DNA from 2 places in the Nonomuraea sp. NPDC000554 genome. Region 2 is predicted to be linked to the other one. Evidence: riboswitches for the same ligand, from Rfam matches in the RefSeq annotation. Region 2 holds a riboswitch; the other holds the start of a gene.
The links. A riboswitch is a leader RNA that binds a small molecule or an ion and turns the genes downstream of it on or off. The one in region 2 is predicted to bind glycine.
Positions count from the first base shown of each region.

Region 1: linked by a shared signal. The riboswitch ahead of gcvP (aminomethyl-transferring glycine dehydrogenase) and the one ahead of gcvT (glycine cleavage system aminomethyltransferase GcvT) in region 2 are both predicted to bind glycine.

Region 1 covers NZ_JBEPDC010000006.1:186,593-193,787, reverse strand. Annotated here, with positions in the region: gene ABT294_RS14225 (tetratricopeptide repeat protein) at 15-803, opposite strand; gene ABT294_RS14220 (hypothetical protein) at 862-1,464, opposite strand; gene gcvP (aminomethyl-transferring glycine dehydrogenase) at 1,746-4,574, opposite strand; glycine riboswitch at 4,727-4,821, opposite strand; gene ABT294_RS14210 (MerR family transcriptional regulator) at 4,845-5,465, opposite strand; gene ABT294_RS14205 (bifunctional nuclease family protein) at 5,614-6,084, opposite strand; gene ftsR (transcriptional regulator FtsR) at 6,192-6,818, opposite strand; gene ABT294_RS14195 (double zinc ribbon and FHA domain-containing protein) at 6,842-7,195, opposite strand, start outside.
Region 2 covers NZ_JBEPDC010000001.1:254,735-261,929, reverse strand. Annotated here, with positions in the region: gene ABT294_RS01415 (DUF3618 domain-containing protein) at 1-243, shown strand, start outside; gene ABT294_RS01410 (amino acid deaminase/aldolase) at 344-1,537, opposite strand; gene ABT294_RS01405 (DUF6286 domain-containing protein) at 1,676-2,275, shown strand; gene ABT294_RS01400 (hypothetical protein) at 2,275-2,775, shown strand; gene ABT294_RS01395 (L-serine ammonia-lyase) at 2,925-4,301, opposite strand; gene gcvH (glycine cleavage system protein GcvH) at 4,356-4,745, opposite strand; gene gcvT (glycine cleavage system aminomethyltransferase GcvT) at 4,742-5,827, opposite strand; glycine riboswitch at 5,957-6,054, opposite strand; gene ABT294_RS01380 (gamma-glutamyl-gamma-aminobutyrate hydrolase family protein) at 6,131-6,820, opposite strand; gene ABT294_RS01375 (3-oxoacyl-ACP reductase) at 6,833-7,195, opposite strand, start outside.

The DNA.
Region 1 (7,195 bases), on a different contig from region 2:
GGGGCAGGAGAGGATCAGGCGTCGCGGTTGTAGCGGAGGCGGACCTCGGCGGCGAGGGTCTCGTCCTCGTGGTTGAGGCCGTACGCCCACACGCTGTCGGCCTCCTCGTCGCGGCCGCGGAGCGGGAAGGTGCGCGCCAGCAGTTCGACGGCGAGGGCGCTGGTCTCGGCGTCGCCACCCTGCTCCAGCGCGGCCGTGAACTCCGCGCACGCCAGCTCCAGGTGCGCGATCCCGAGCTGGACGCGCAGCCGCGCCACGTCGCCGTCGGCGGCGCCCTCCAGGGCGTCGAGGAGGACCTCCGCCGCCTGCCCCGGCTCGCCGCGTTCCAGCAGCAGGTCGGCGAGCTGCTGGCGGGCGTCGACGGCGACCTCCCCATCGGACGCCTCCACGGCGGCCCGCAGCTCGCGTTCGGCCTCGTCGTAGTCCGCCGACAGCCTGGCCAGCGCGAGATGGGCCAGCGGGACGTAGGCGCGCGTGCCGAGCCCGAGCACGGCCTGCCAGGCGGCCCTGGCCTGCTCGGCCCGGCCTTCCCGTTCGAAGCCCTGCGCCAGGTGGCAGGCCGCCTGGGCGGCGAATTCGGGGTGACCGGTCGCCAGGGCGGTGCGGGCGGCGGCGCGGGCGCCTTCGACGTCGCCGCGCTCGTCGAGCACCACGGCTAAGCCGACGGCGGCCTGCGCCCTGTCGGGGCCGTCGGGGTCGGCGGCGAGGTCGGCGAGGATGGCCGCCGCCCCGTCGAGGTCACCGTCCTCCGCCAGGCGGCGGGCGGTGTCGAGGGGTGGGGTCTCCAGCTCTGAGGACGTCAAGAGAGCTCCTTAGGCGACGGACGCCCCGAGCCTAACGAGTTCTGGCGATCATGTCTGCTCACTTGACGGTGAAGGACTGGCCCGCACTCGGTTCGCCGGGTTTCGGCCCGGCGCGCAGCAGGCGCAGCGACCTGATCGCGATCACGCCGAAGGCCAGTTGGAAGGCCGCCTGTCCGAGAACGAGGTGCCCTTCGGTGCTCAACACGTAGATTCCGGACAGCACTCCGCTGCCGACCTGGACGGCGACCAGCACGACCCCGGCGGCGTCGGCGCGGGCCCACGTGACGAGCAGGATCGCCAGGATCAGCTCGTGAAGGAACAGACCGGCGCCGAATAGCCTGTGTATCCAGTGCACGGGCTCGGCCAGCGTGTAGGGCGTCAGCAGGACGCCGGTCAGTAACACGGCGAAGGAGTCTCCGGCCCGCCGCACGAACCCGGGCGAGCGCAGGTCCGGGGCGGCGGCCCGTAACGCGCGGCGGGTGAACAGCGCGGCCCCGAGGAAGCCGATCGCGTAGGGGACGATGGTCCGCCAGTGGACGCCGAAGTCGCTCATGCCGCAGTTGACCGTCAGGCAGTCCGGCATGGCGACCAGGCACGTGGTCAGCCCGCCGAACAGGCAGAGCTGGCCTTTGACGAGGTCGCCGAGCACGCCGTCGCGCATGGAGCCCTCCCGCGGTGATCCACCGCGTCCACCGTACCGACAAATGACGCGAAACGGCCCTCCCCGCAGCACGGAGAGAGCCGTGACGCGAGAAGGGCCGTGACCCACCGATGGCCGTGGCACACGAAGCACCGCGGCGCGCAGAGGGCCGCGCGCAGAGGGCCGCGTGTAGAGGGCCGCGTGTAGAGGGCCGCGTGTAGAGGGCCGCGTGTAGAGGGCCGCGTGTAGAGGGCCGCGTGTAGAGGGCCGCGGCGCCGGAAGGGCGCCGCGCGGCGGAGCCGTCAGTCCTCGTAGGCCTCCAGCGGCGGGCAGGAGCAGACCAGGTTGCGGTCGCCGAACGCCTGGTCGATGCGCCGCACCGGCACCCAGTACTTGCCGTCACGCAGCGACGGCAGCGGGTAGGCCGCCTCGGTGCGGGTGTACGGGTGCGACCACTCGTCGGCGGTGACCGAGTCGGCGGTGTGCGGGGCGTTGCTCAGCGGGTTGTCGGACCGGTCGTAGGCCCCGGACGCGACCTTCGAGATCTCGCCCCTGATCGCGATCATCGCCTCGGCGAACCGGTCGAGTTCGGCGAGGTCCTCGCTCTCGGTGGGCTCGATCATGAGCGTGCCCGCCACGGGGAACGACATGGTCGGCGCGTGGAAGCCGTAGTCGATGAGCCGCTTGGCCACGTCGTCGACGGTGACGCCGGTCTCCTTGGTGATCTGGCGCAGGTCGACGATGCACTCGTGGGCCACCAGGCCGCCGCGCCCGGTGTAGAGGACCGGGTAGTGGGGGGCGAGCCTGCGGGCCAGGTAGTTGGCCGACAGGATCGCCTGCTCGGTGGCCGCGGTGAGCCCGTCGCCGCCCATCATCCGGACGTAGGCCCACGAGATCGGCAGGATGCCCGCCGAGCCGTACGGGGCCGCCGACACGGGCCCGACCGGCGAGCCGTCGCGCAGCGGGTGGCCCGGCAGGTAGGGCGTCAGGTGGCCGCGCACCGCGACCGGGCCGACGCCGGGGCCGCCGCCACCGTGCGGGATGCAGAACGTCTTGTGCAGGTTCAGGTGCGACACGTCGGCGCCGAACTGGCCCGGCTTGGCCAGCCCGACCAGGGCGTTGAGGTTGGCCCCGTCGACGTACACCTGGCCGCCGGCGGCGTGCACCTTGGCGCAGACCTCGGTGATCGTCTCCTCGTAGACGCCGTGCGTGGACGGGTACGTCACCATGATCGCGGCCAGCGCGTCGCGGTGCTTGTCGATCTTGGCGTCGAGGTCGTCCAGGTCCACGTTGCCGTCGGAGTCGCAGGCCACGACCACGACCCGCATGCCCGCCATGACGGCGCTGGCCGCGTTCGTGCCGTGCGCCGAGGACGGGATGAGGCAGACGTCGCGGTGGGTGTCGCCGTTGGCGCGGTGGTAGGCGCGGATGGCCAGCAGCCCGGCGAACTCGCCCTGGGAGCCCGCGTTCGGCTGGATGGACACCGCGTCGTAGCCGGTGACCTCGGCCAGCCAGCCCTCCAGCGTCGCGATCAGCTCGCGGTACCCGGCGGCCTGCTCCTCGGGCGCGTACGGGTGGACGGCCGCGAACTCGGGCCAGGTGATGGGCTCCATCTCGGTGGTCGCGTTCAGCTTCATCGTGCACGAGCCGAGCGGGATCATCGACCGGTCGAGCGCGATGTCCTTGTCCTGAAGCTTGCGCAGGTAGCGCAGCATCGAGGTCTCGGAGTGGTGGTCGTGGAAGACCGGGTGGGTCAGGTAGCCGGACTCACGTGCCAGCGACGCCGGGATCACACCGGGCTCGGCGAGCTCGTGCAGCGAGACGGCGACGCCGAACGCGGCGGCGACCTGCTCCAGGTGGCCGAGGGTGGTCTTCTCGTCGCAGGAGACGGAGACGTGGTCGGCGTCGACCTGCCACAGGTTGACGCCGCGCGAGGCGGCCTCGGCCACGACCGCGGCGGCCCGGCCGGGCACGCGGGCGAGCACGGTGTCGAAGAACGCGTCGTGCACGACCTCGACGCGTCCGGCCCGCAGCACCTCGGCCAGCGTGACGGCGTGCGCGTTGACGCGGGAGGCGATGCGGCGCAGCCCCTCGGGGCCGTGGTAGGCGGCGTACATGCCGGCGATGACGGCGAGCAGCACCTGGGCGGTGCAGATGTTGCTGGTGGCCTTCTCGCGGCGGATGTGCTGCTCGCGGGTCTGCAGCGCGAGCCGGTAGGCGGGCGAGCCGTCGGTGTCGACGGAGACGCCGACCAGGCGGCCCGGCATCTGCCGCTGCAGGCCTTCGCGCACCGACATGTAGGCGGCGTGCGGGCCGCCGAAGCCGAACGGGACTCCGAACCGCTGCGAGGAGCCGATCGCGATGTCGGCGCCCAGCTCGCCCGGCGCGGCGACCAGGGTCAGGGCGAGCAGGTCGGCGGCGGCCACCACGAGCGCGCCGGACGCGTGCGCGGCGGCGGCGACCGCGCGGAAGTCGCGCAGGCGGCCCGACGCGCCGGGGTACTGCACGAGGACGCCGAAGCACTCGGGCAGCTCGCCGGTCAGGTCGCTCTCGACGAGGGTGATGCCGAGCGGCTCGGCGCGGGTGGCCAGCACGGCCTTGGTCTGCGGCAGCGCGTCGGAGTCGACGACGAACACTGCGCTCTTGGCCTTGCCCGCCCGCCTGGCCAGCGTCATCGCCTCGGCGGCGGCGGTGGCCTCGTCCAGCAGGGACGCGCCCGCGACGGGCAGGCCGGTGAGGTCGGAGACCACGGTCTGGAAGTTGAGCAGCGCCTCCAGGCGGCCCTGCGAGATCTCCGGCTGGTACGGCGTGTAGGCGGTGTACCAGCCCGGGTTCTCCAGCAGGTTGCGCCGGATGACCGCGGGGGTGATCGTGTCGTAGTAGCCGAGGCCGATCATGGAGGTGAGCACCTGGTTGCGGTCGGCCAGGGCGCGCAGCTCGGCGATCGCCTCGGTCTCGCCGATCGCGGCGGGCAGCTGGAGGCGGTCCTTGGCCCTGATGGCCTCGGGCACGGCCACCGCCACCAGATCCGCCACGGACTCGAAGCCCACGGTTTCGAGCATGCGCTGCTGCTCGGATTCCGACGGGCCGATATGCCGGGACGAGAACGGCGGTGCAGACAGGTCGGTCATGGAGGTGCCTCCCGAGGGCTTGGAGACCGGCGCCAGGGCGCGGACGAGTGCCGGATCTCCCCCTCTGTCATGGCGACCTGAGAGCTTCACCCCGAAGGGCTTGCACCGTCGGTGAGACGCGCCTGGCCGGCGCGCCTGCTTTCCAGAGTTGCCTCACCCGAGCGGTACGGGCGCCTGAGAGATTCCGGGGAGGGTTGCTCCTTCGGCGCCCCGGGCAGCAGCCCGGGGACTCTCCCGCACGGGGTCATCAGCTTTTGTCCCTAAAGGTTACTACCCAATGCGACGCGCGCGTCGCCGCTGGGCCAGCTCGTCAGTGGGATGGTCGGCCGGGACGTCGTCCGCGACCGCCGCTCTTTCCCCCGGCAGCTCCGCGAGGGAGCCCTCGACCTCGCGCCAGACCCTGCCGAGCGCGATGCCGAACACGCCCTGGCCGCCCTGGAGCAGGTCGATCACCTCGTCGGCCGAGGTGCACTCGTAGACGCTGACGCCGTCGCTCATCAGCGTGATCTGCGCGAGGTCGGCGACCCCGCGATCGCGCAGGTGCTGGACGGCGGTACGGATCTGCTGGAGCGACACTCCGGTGTCGAGCAGCCGCTTGACCACCTTGAGCACCAGGATGTCGCGGAAGCTGTAGAGCCGCTGGGAACCCGAGCCCTGCGCGGCTCTTATCGTGGGCTCCACCAAGCCGGTGCGCGCCCAGTAGTCAAGCTGCCTGTAGGTGATGCCGGCCGCCGAGCAGGCCGTGGGGCCGCGGTATCCGATGTCACCTGGCAACGTCGCGGGCCGCTCGTCGAAGAGCAGTCCCTGCTCTCCGGCACGCTGCCGCGCGCTCTCGCGCCGCACCGGATCTTCCTGGCCGGCCGTCTTTCCCTCGCCGCTGCTGACCGCCACGCGGACCTCCGGCTTTCTCTCATCCCGCGGTCTGATCTGGGGGTTCGTAAAAGGGCGACCACGGGTTTCACTTGCACCGTAGGACCGTGACCATGCTCAGTCAACGATCCGGCTCGGCGCGTCGTGAAGCGTAAATGCACTGAAATACCTACCCCGCCCTGCCGAAGTCTTCGGGAGTGATCGTGTCAAGGAACTCCCTGAACTTCTCCACCTCATCCTCTTGGTCGTCGGGGATGATGACCCCGGCCTCCTGGACGACTTCCTCGCTGGCGAAGATACGCGCTCCGGTGCGAAGCGCAAGCGCGATCGAGTCCGACGGGCGGGCGCTGACCTCCACCCCGTTGGAGAAGACCAGGTCGGCGAAGAAGATGCCGTCGCGCAGGGCGACGATGTTCACGGCGCGCAGGCCGACACCCAGGGCGCTCAGCACGTCCCTGAACAGGTCGTGCGTCAGAGGCCGCGGCGGAGGCTCCTCCGCCTGGGCCAGGGCGATGGCCGTCGCTTCGGTCATGCCGATCCAGATGGGCAGGAACCGCTCCCCGTGTGCCTCCTTGAGCAAGACGATCGGCTGATTTGTGGGCATTTCTACGCGAACACCCACGACCTCCATCTGCAACACGGGCTGCTCCGTATTCGACTGGCCGGTGACCCGGCGCAGCTATTTGCTGGTCCGCTTCTGCATTTCAACGTAACACCCGTTGGGCCCTGTACGCCCCGCCGGTCCGGTCATCGTCCCAGAACGTCGCGTACGCCGGTGCGCAGGAGGGCGGCATGGAGGTCGAGCAGCAGGTTGGACAGCTCTCTGGCCACCTCGTCGGCCTCGCCGATGGCGCCGGGGGCACGGCGCTTGAGAATGGGCGCGACCGTCTGCTCGATCAGCCCCGACTCGCGCTCGGCCGCCGCCTTGACCGCGCGCAGATGGCGGGCGTGCAGGCCGAACCGGGCCAGCGCGCCCACGCTGCGGGCGATCTTGAGTGCGTCCTCGTCGTAGCGCCTGGCCTTGGCGGCGAGCAGGCCGTAGTCCTCCAGCTCGGTGAGCGTCTCGTCGTCGAGCCCGGCGGCCTCCAGCAGTTCGGCGCGGCTCAGCCGCACCTCCTGCTTCTCCTGCACGGCGCGCGGACGGCCGAAGCTCTCGACCATCCTGTCCTTGATCACCCGCAGCGGCAGGTAGTGGTCGCGCTGCTCGGTGAGGATGAAGCGCAACTGCTCCACGTGCAGGTGGGTGAACTTGCGGTAGCCGGACGGGCTGCGCTCGGGCTCGATGAGGCCCTCGCCCTCCAAGAAACGGATCTTGGAGATGGTGACGTCGGGGAACTCGCCCTGCAGGAGCGCGAGCACCTCCCCGATGCTCATGTGCGAGCGTGCCGCCTGCGAGCTCATGCGCCTGCGGCGGTCCGCATCAGGAAGACGAGGCGGAACTTGCCGATCTGCACCTCGTCTCCGGAGTGCAGGGGCACCTCCTCGATGCGTTCCCTGTTGACGTAGGTGCCGTTGAGGCTGCCCACGTCGCGCACCGAGAACTGCCCCCCGCGGTGGCGGTAGAACTCGACGTGACGGCGCGAGACCGTGATGTCGTCGAGGAAGATGTCGCTCTCGGGGTGCCGGCCCGTGGTGGTGAGGTCCTTGTCGAGGCGGAAGCGGCTGCCCTGGTTGGGGCCCCGTGTCACGCTGAGCAACGCCGTGCCGGGCGGGAGCTGCTCCACCAGCGCCCGCTCGGCCAGGAGCATGTC
Region 2 (7,195 bases):
GCCGACCGGGTGAGTCCCAAGCGTGTCGCCGAGCGCACGGTCGCGGACGTGAAGACCAAGGCGGGGCATTTCGTGGCGTCGGTCGGCGACGCCATCGGGGTGACGCCGCGGCCCGCCGAGGGCGGGGAGGCCGACCGGCTGTGGGAGGAAGAGCCGCCGAGCCTGGCGCCGGTGCTGATCGGCGTGGGCGCGGTCCTGGTGATCGGCGCGGCCATCGTCCTGTTCCGGCGCCGCCGCCGCTGATCCCGGGGTCCGGGGCCGGACGGAGGAGGCCTCGGGGGCACGGGGCGTGAGGAGAAGGACGGCCGCCGAGAGGGGCGGCCGTTGTCCTCGGTGGCGGGGGTCAGAGGAAGGTCTGGCCTTCGCCTCGGTAGGTCGGCACCGCGTCCACCAGGGTGTCGCCGTCGATCAGGTGCAGGGTGTCGAAGCGTTCGCACAGCTCGCCGGCCTTGGCGTGCCTGAACCAGACCCGGTCGCCGATGCGCAGGTCCTCGGCGGGGCGGCCGAGCAGCGGGGTCTGGACCTCGCCCGCCGCCTCGTCGGCGGTGTAGCGGAGCCCGGCGGGCAGGTACGGCTGCGGCAGGCGGCTGGGCCCGGGCGCCCCGGACGCCAGGTAGCCGCCCCCCAGGACGGTCACGACGCCGGGCGAGGGCCGGCGGACGACCGGGAGGGCGAACAGCGCCGCCGGGTGCCCGGTGAAGCCGCGGTAGAAGTCGAACAGCCGCGGGTGGAAGAAGCCGGAGCCGGCCGCGACCTCGGTGATGGCCTTCTCGCGGACCGTCCGCTCGATGGAGCCGGTGCCTCCGCCGTTGACGAACTCCAGGTCGCAGAGCTCGCGGACGGCGTTCACGACGCGTCCGCGGCGCAGGACGAGTTCCCTGGCCGATCTGGCCTGCATGAGCCTGATGGCGCGGGCGTAGGCGGGGTGGCCGGGAGGTGTGTCGCCCACTCCCGCGATCTGGGCCTCGTACGCCATCAGCCCGACGAGCCGGAGGCCGGGGCGTTTGGCGATGTCGGCGGCCAGGTCGGCGGCCTGGTCGGGGTGGCGCACGGGTGAGCGCAGCGCCCCCGCCCGAAATTTCCCACCAAGGGCCACATATCCGGCGTCGATGTCGATGGAGATCCGGATCTCGTGCCGAGGGTGTACCCCGGAGATCGCCGCTTCCAGGTAGTCCAGGTGGCCGGGCGAGTCGACGGTCACCGTGATCTCACCGGCCGCCCTGGCGTCGGCCGCGAGCGCGGCGAGCGCGTGCCTGTCAGCCGTGGGGTAGGCCACCAGGACGTCGCTGAACCCCCGCTCCACCAGCCAGAGCGCCTCCGGCAGGGTGAAGGCCATGACACCGCGGAAGCCGTCCATGGCCAGGATCCGTTCGAGGATCGGCCGTGACCTGATCGACTTGCTCGCCACCCGGATCGGCTTGCCCCCCGCCCGCCGGACCATGTCGGCGGCGTTGGCGCGGACGGCGGCCAGGTCGAGGAGTGCGAACGGCGCCTCGAGCGTCGCCGTCGCCCGGTCGTAGCGCTGGCGGTCATCCATACCAGCAGCGTATCGGCAGGGCGCCCAGTTGAACATGAGGGGGGTTCATATCTCTTGGGGCGTCCGTAATGATCGTGCAAACCGGCGGCGGGGGCGCGGTCCAGCCGATGCCCGGCACGTGTACCTGTGGACGGTGTGATGACCGCGTTCCAGCAGCTACTGCCAGGTGCCGTGCTCGCCGCGCACGAGACTCCGCGCCGCCGGGCGAACCGCGTGCTCCGCCCGGCGCGCACTCCGGCGGGGGTCGCCGTGGCCTTCGCGGTCACCGCCGGGCTCGGCCTGACGGCCGCCGAGGTGGTCTCGGCGCTGGTCGGCAATCCGCTCGGCTGGGTGCCGGTGGACGAGGCGATCGCGGCGGCCCGGAGATCGTCCTGGCTGGAAGTGTCGTTCTGGGCGCTCGTCATGGCGCTCGCGGGCGTGGTGATGTTGCTGCTCGCCGCCGTCCCCGGCCGGTCGCGGCTGGTGCCGGTCGAGACGTCCGACGCGCGGATCGTCATCGGCATCACCCGCATCGGCCTGCGCCGCACGCTGCGGGCGGTCGCGCAGGAGGTGGAGGGCGTGGAGAAGGCCCGCGTCAAGCTGCTCAGGCGGACGATCGAGGTCACGGTGGTGACCGGCCCGGAGAGCTCGGGGGCCATGCTCAAGCAGGTGGGCAACGCGGTGGGGGACCGGCTGGCCGGTGTGGGCACGCTGGCCAGCGGCGAGGTCGTGGTGCGGCTGCGCAGGAGGGGGATCTGATGAGGCAGTACCCGGGCAACCGCATCGGGTTGGCCGTCGTCGGCGCGCTCCTGCTGCTGGCGGGCGGTTACGCCTGGCTGCGGGCCAAGGACCGGATTCCCGGCCTGTCACCACGCGCCCGGCTGCTGCCGGACCGCACGGCCGCGGCGGCCGCGGACAACCCCTGGGCCCTGTGGCTGCTGGCGTTCCTGATGACGGTGCTGGCCCTGGTGGCGCTCCGGTGGCTGCTGCTGAGCCTCGGCTGGGGCCGCAGGGGCGCCCGCACGGGCACCGGCACCGCGATGCTCTGCATCGGCCTGAAGGACGTGGACGGGCTCAGCCACGCGGCGGTCCGGGTCGTGGGCGACGCGGACAGGCTGCGCATCGGCCTGAGCTGCCCGTCCTCGGCCGACGTCGGCGCGGTGGTGAACAAGCTGGACCGGGATATCGTGGGCCGCATCCGGCGCGAGATCCGCGACGACGAGGTGGGCGCGGTCGTCCGCCTGCACGTCCGCCGCTAGCATTCGGCCCTGGCTGGTGGACGCGACCTTCACCGAGCACCCTCGTCGCCCAGCAGTTCGTGCCGCTCGTAACGCCCGTCGACCGCCTCGTGGTAGGACACGATCCCCCTCGCAAGTGGTACAGCACTACCTACCACTTGCGAGGTCGGTCAGCACTCGATCACGTTGACGGCCAGGCCGCCTCGCGATGTCTCCTTGTACTTGTCCAGCATGTCCGCTCCGGTCTGGCGCATCGTCTTGATGGCCTTGTCCAGGGCGACGAAGTGGCGGCCGTCGCCGCGCAGCGCGATGCGGGCCGCGGTGATGGCCTTGATGGACGCGACCGCGTTCCGCTCGATGCACGGGATCTGGACGAGGCCGCCGATCGGGTCGCAGGTCAGGCCGAGATTGTGCTCGATGCCGATCTCGGCGGCGTTCTCGACCTGCTCGGGCGTGCCGCCCAGGACCTCGGTGAGGCCGGCCGAGGCCATCGAGCAGGCCGAGCCGACCTCGCCCTGGCAGCCCACCTCGGCGCCGGAGATCGAGGCGTTCTCCTTGAACAGGACGCCGATCGCGGTGGCGGTGAGCAGGAAGCGGATGACGCCCTCGTCGTCGGCGTGCGGGACGAACCGGCTGTAGTACGTCAGGACGGCGGGGATGATGCCCGCCGCGCCGTTCGTGGGGGCCGTGACGACGCGCCCGCCCGCGGCGTTCTCCTCGTTGACGGCCAGCGCGAACAGCGAGACCCAGTCCATCACGTGCAGCGGGTCCTTCTCCGAGGACTCGGCCTGCAGGCGGCGGTGGAGCTGGTTGGCGCGGCGCTTCACGCGCAGGCCGCCAGGCAGCACGCCTTCCTGGGCGATGCCCCGCCGGACGCTGTCGGACATGACCCGCCACAGGTTCAGGATCCCGGCGCGGATCTCCTCCTCGGTGCGGCCGAAGGCCTGCTCGTTCCGCATCATCAGCGCCGAGATGGACAGCCCCGTGTTCGAGCAGTGCTTGAGCAGCTCTTCCCCGGTCGTGAAGGGGTAGGGCAGGACGGTGTCGTCGGGTTTGATCCGGTCGGCGCCCGTGGCGTTCTCGTCGACGACGAAGCCGCCGCCCACGGAGAAGTAGACCTTCTCCCGCAGCTTCTCGCCCGAGTCGGAGAACGCGGTGAACCGCATGCCGTTCGGGTGCTCGGGGAGCGAGATCTTGCGTTCGAAGACGAGGTCCTCGCCGATCACGAACGGGATCTCGCGGGTGCCGAACAGCTTGACGGTGCCGGAGGCGCGCATGTCGGCGAGGCGGGCGTCGATGCCGTCGACGTCCACCAGTTCGGGCTTGTCACCCGACAGGCCGAGCAGAACGGCCTTGTCGCTGCCGTGACCCTTGCCGGTCAGCCCGAGCGAGCCGTAAAGGATCGTCTCGACGCGCGCCGTCCGCTCCAGGAGACCGTCGTCGCGCAGGCCGCGGGCGAAGCGGTGCGCGGCGGCCATCGGGCCGCCGGTGTGCGAGCTCGACGGGCCGATGCCGATCTTGAAGAGGTCGAAGACGCTGATCGCCATTGATGTGCGCCCTTCAGAAAGGCCGGGGCCCAGGTCAGGACCCCGGCGGGTGGGTCAGGACTCGCCTGAGGTGAGCGCCGTGTACTCCTCGGCGGTGAGCAGGTCCTCCGGGTCGCCCTGGACGCGCACACGGAACATCCAGCCCTCGCCGTACGGGTCGCTGTTGGCGAGCGACGGGTCGTCGACGATGGCCTGGTTGACCTCGACGACCTCACCGCCGACAGGGGTGTAGATCTCGCTCACGGACTTGGTGGACTCGACCTCGCCGACCGAGTCGCCCGCCTCGACGACCGAGCCGGCCTCCGGAAGCTGCACGAAGACCACGTCCCCGAGGGCCTCGGCGGCGAAGGCCGTGATGCCGATGGTCACCGTGATGGCGTCCTCAAGGCCGGAAATCCACTCGTGTTCCTTGGTGTAGCTCAGCTCGTCAGGGATGTTGCTCACTTGTTCCTCCTGTAAAAGGGCAGCTCGATCAGGTCCACGGGTTCATGGCTGCCCCGGATGTCCACGGCCAGACCTTCGTTGACCCCGGCGTCGACGTACGCCATCGCGATGGGCTTGCCCAGGGTCTGGGATGGCGCACCGCTGGTGACCTCGCCGACGACGGCTCCGTCCTTGGTGACCGGGTACCCGTGTCGGGGCACCCGGCGGCCCCGCGCGACCAGCCCGACGAGCCTGCGTCGCGGCGCGTCGTCCTTGACCGCCTCGAGCGCCGACCTGCCGACGAAGTCGCCCGGCTTGTCGAATTTCACCACTCTGCCTAGCCCCGCGTCGAATGGGGTCAGCTTCGCGGAGAGTTCGTTGCCGTACAGCGGCATGCCCGCTTCGAGCCTGAGGGTGTCGCGGCTGGACAGACCCGCGGGCAGCAGGCCGTGCGGCGTGCCCGCCTCGGTCAGGGCGTGCCAGAGCGGCACCGCGTCCTGGTTGGCCACGAACAGCTCGAAACCGTCCTCGCCGGTGTAGCCGGTGCGGGCGATCAGCGCCTGCCGGCCGTCGACCAGGGCGGGCAGGCCCGCGTAGTACTTGAGGCCGTCGAGGTCGGCGTCGGTGAGCGTGGCGAGAATCTGCTGCGCGCGCGGCCCCTGCACGGCGATCAGGGCGTACTGCTCGGACCGGTCGTCAACCACCGCGTCGTACGACTTACTGCGATTTATCAGCTCATTCGCGACTTTTTCATAGTTGGAGGCGTTGGCCACCACCATGAACTCCTCGTCGCCCAGCCGGTAGACGATCAGGTCGTCCAGCACCCCGCCCCGCTCGTCCACGATCATCGTGTACCGGGCGCGGCCGGTGGCCAGCGCCGACAGGTGCCCCACCAGCGCGTAGTCGAGCGCCTCGGCCGCCTGCGGGCCCGTCACGAAGATCTCGCCCATGTGCGAGAGGTCGAACAGCCCCGCCGCCTGCCGTACGGCGTTGTGCTCCGCGGACTCGCTGCCGTAGCGCAGGGGCATGAGCCAGCCCGCGAAGTCGGTCAGGGTCGCGCCGAGGCTCTCGTGGACGTCTCGCAGCGGTGTGGGTCGGGACATGTGTCGCACCTCAGGGCAGAGTCGGATGCCAGCATCCTCCCCCTCTGTCATCGATGCCTGAGAGATTCGCCCGAGTTTTGCCGGACTTTCACCTTCGGCGAGGCCAACCGGCCTGCTTTCCAGAGCCACCTCGTCCGCGCGGTCCTTTGCCTTGAGAGGTTCGCGGGGAGGGCTTGCTCCTTCAGGGGCCCTGACCGGCTGTCAGGACGCTCTCCCGCACGGGTTCGTCGGTGTCGTCCGCCAGCCTAGTGCCGTCGCGGGGCTCTTGTCGCGTACGTCCGAGTTCGCGGTCCGGCCAGGGGGTCAGCAGGCCGCCACCAGCGCCTCGAACAGCGCGCCGTCCTCAGACGCCTCAGGGTGCCACTGGACGGCCACCGCGAACGGGTACGGGTCCAGCTCGACCGCCTCGACGGTCCCGTCGTCGGCCGTGGCGGTCACGGTGAGGCCGGGGCCGAGCCTGTCGACGGCCTGGTGGTGGTAGTGCATGACCTCCAGGGGGTCCGGGCCCAGCGCCTTGGCCACCCGGCTGCCCGGCACCGGTGTGACAGGCAGCGGGCCGAACGTGCCGGGCGCGGGGGAGTGGCCGCAGTGCCCGACCACGTCAGGCAGGTGCTGGTGCAGGCTTCCGCCGAGCGCCACGTTCAGCATCTGGAGGCCACGGCAGACGCCCAGGTAGGGCAGGCCCGCGTCGAGCGCGGCGGACAGGACCGCGAACTCCGCCTCGTCCCTGAAGTCTCTGACGAAGCCGGTGCGCTCGTGCGGGCTCTCGCCGTAGAGGGCGGGATCGATGTCGCCGCCGCCCGCCAGGATCACCCCGTCGAGCCGCGGTACCACCGAGGCCGGGTCGCCTGCCGGGGGCAGGATCACGGGCTGGCCACCGGCCCGCACCACCTGCTCCACGTACATGTACGGCAGCAACGCGACGGGCAGCTCCCACACGGTGAACCGGGCGGGCTCGACATAGGACGTGATGCCGATGACGGGACGGCGCATGACGGCTTCTCCTTACAGCGGGGTGACGTAGGCGCCGGAGATCCCGCCGTCGACCAGGAACTCCGAGCCTGTGATGAACGAGGCGTCGTCGCTGGCCAGGAAGGCGACAGCCGCGGCGATCTCGGACGCTTCGGCGAACCGGCCGACCGGGACGTGCACCAGGCGGCGCTGCGCCCGCTCCGGGTCCTTGGCGAACAGCTCCTGGAGCAGCGGCGTGTTCACCGGCCCCGGGCAGAGCGCGTTCACCCTGATGCCCTCGCGGGCGAACTGCACGCCCAGCTCGCGCGACATCGCCAGCACCCCGCCCTTGGACGCCGTGTAGGAGATCTGCGAGGTCGCCGAGCCCATCACCGCGACGAACGAGGCGGTGTTGAT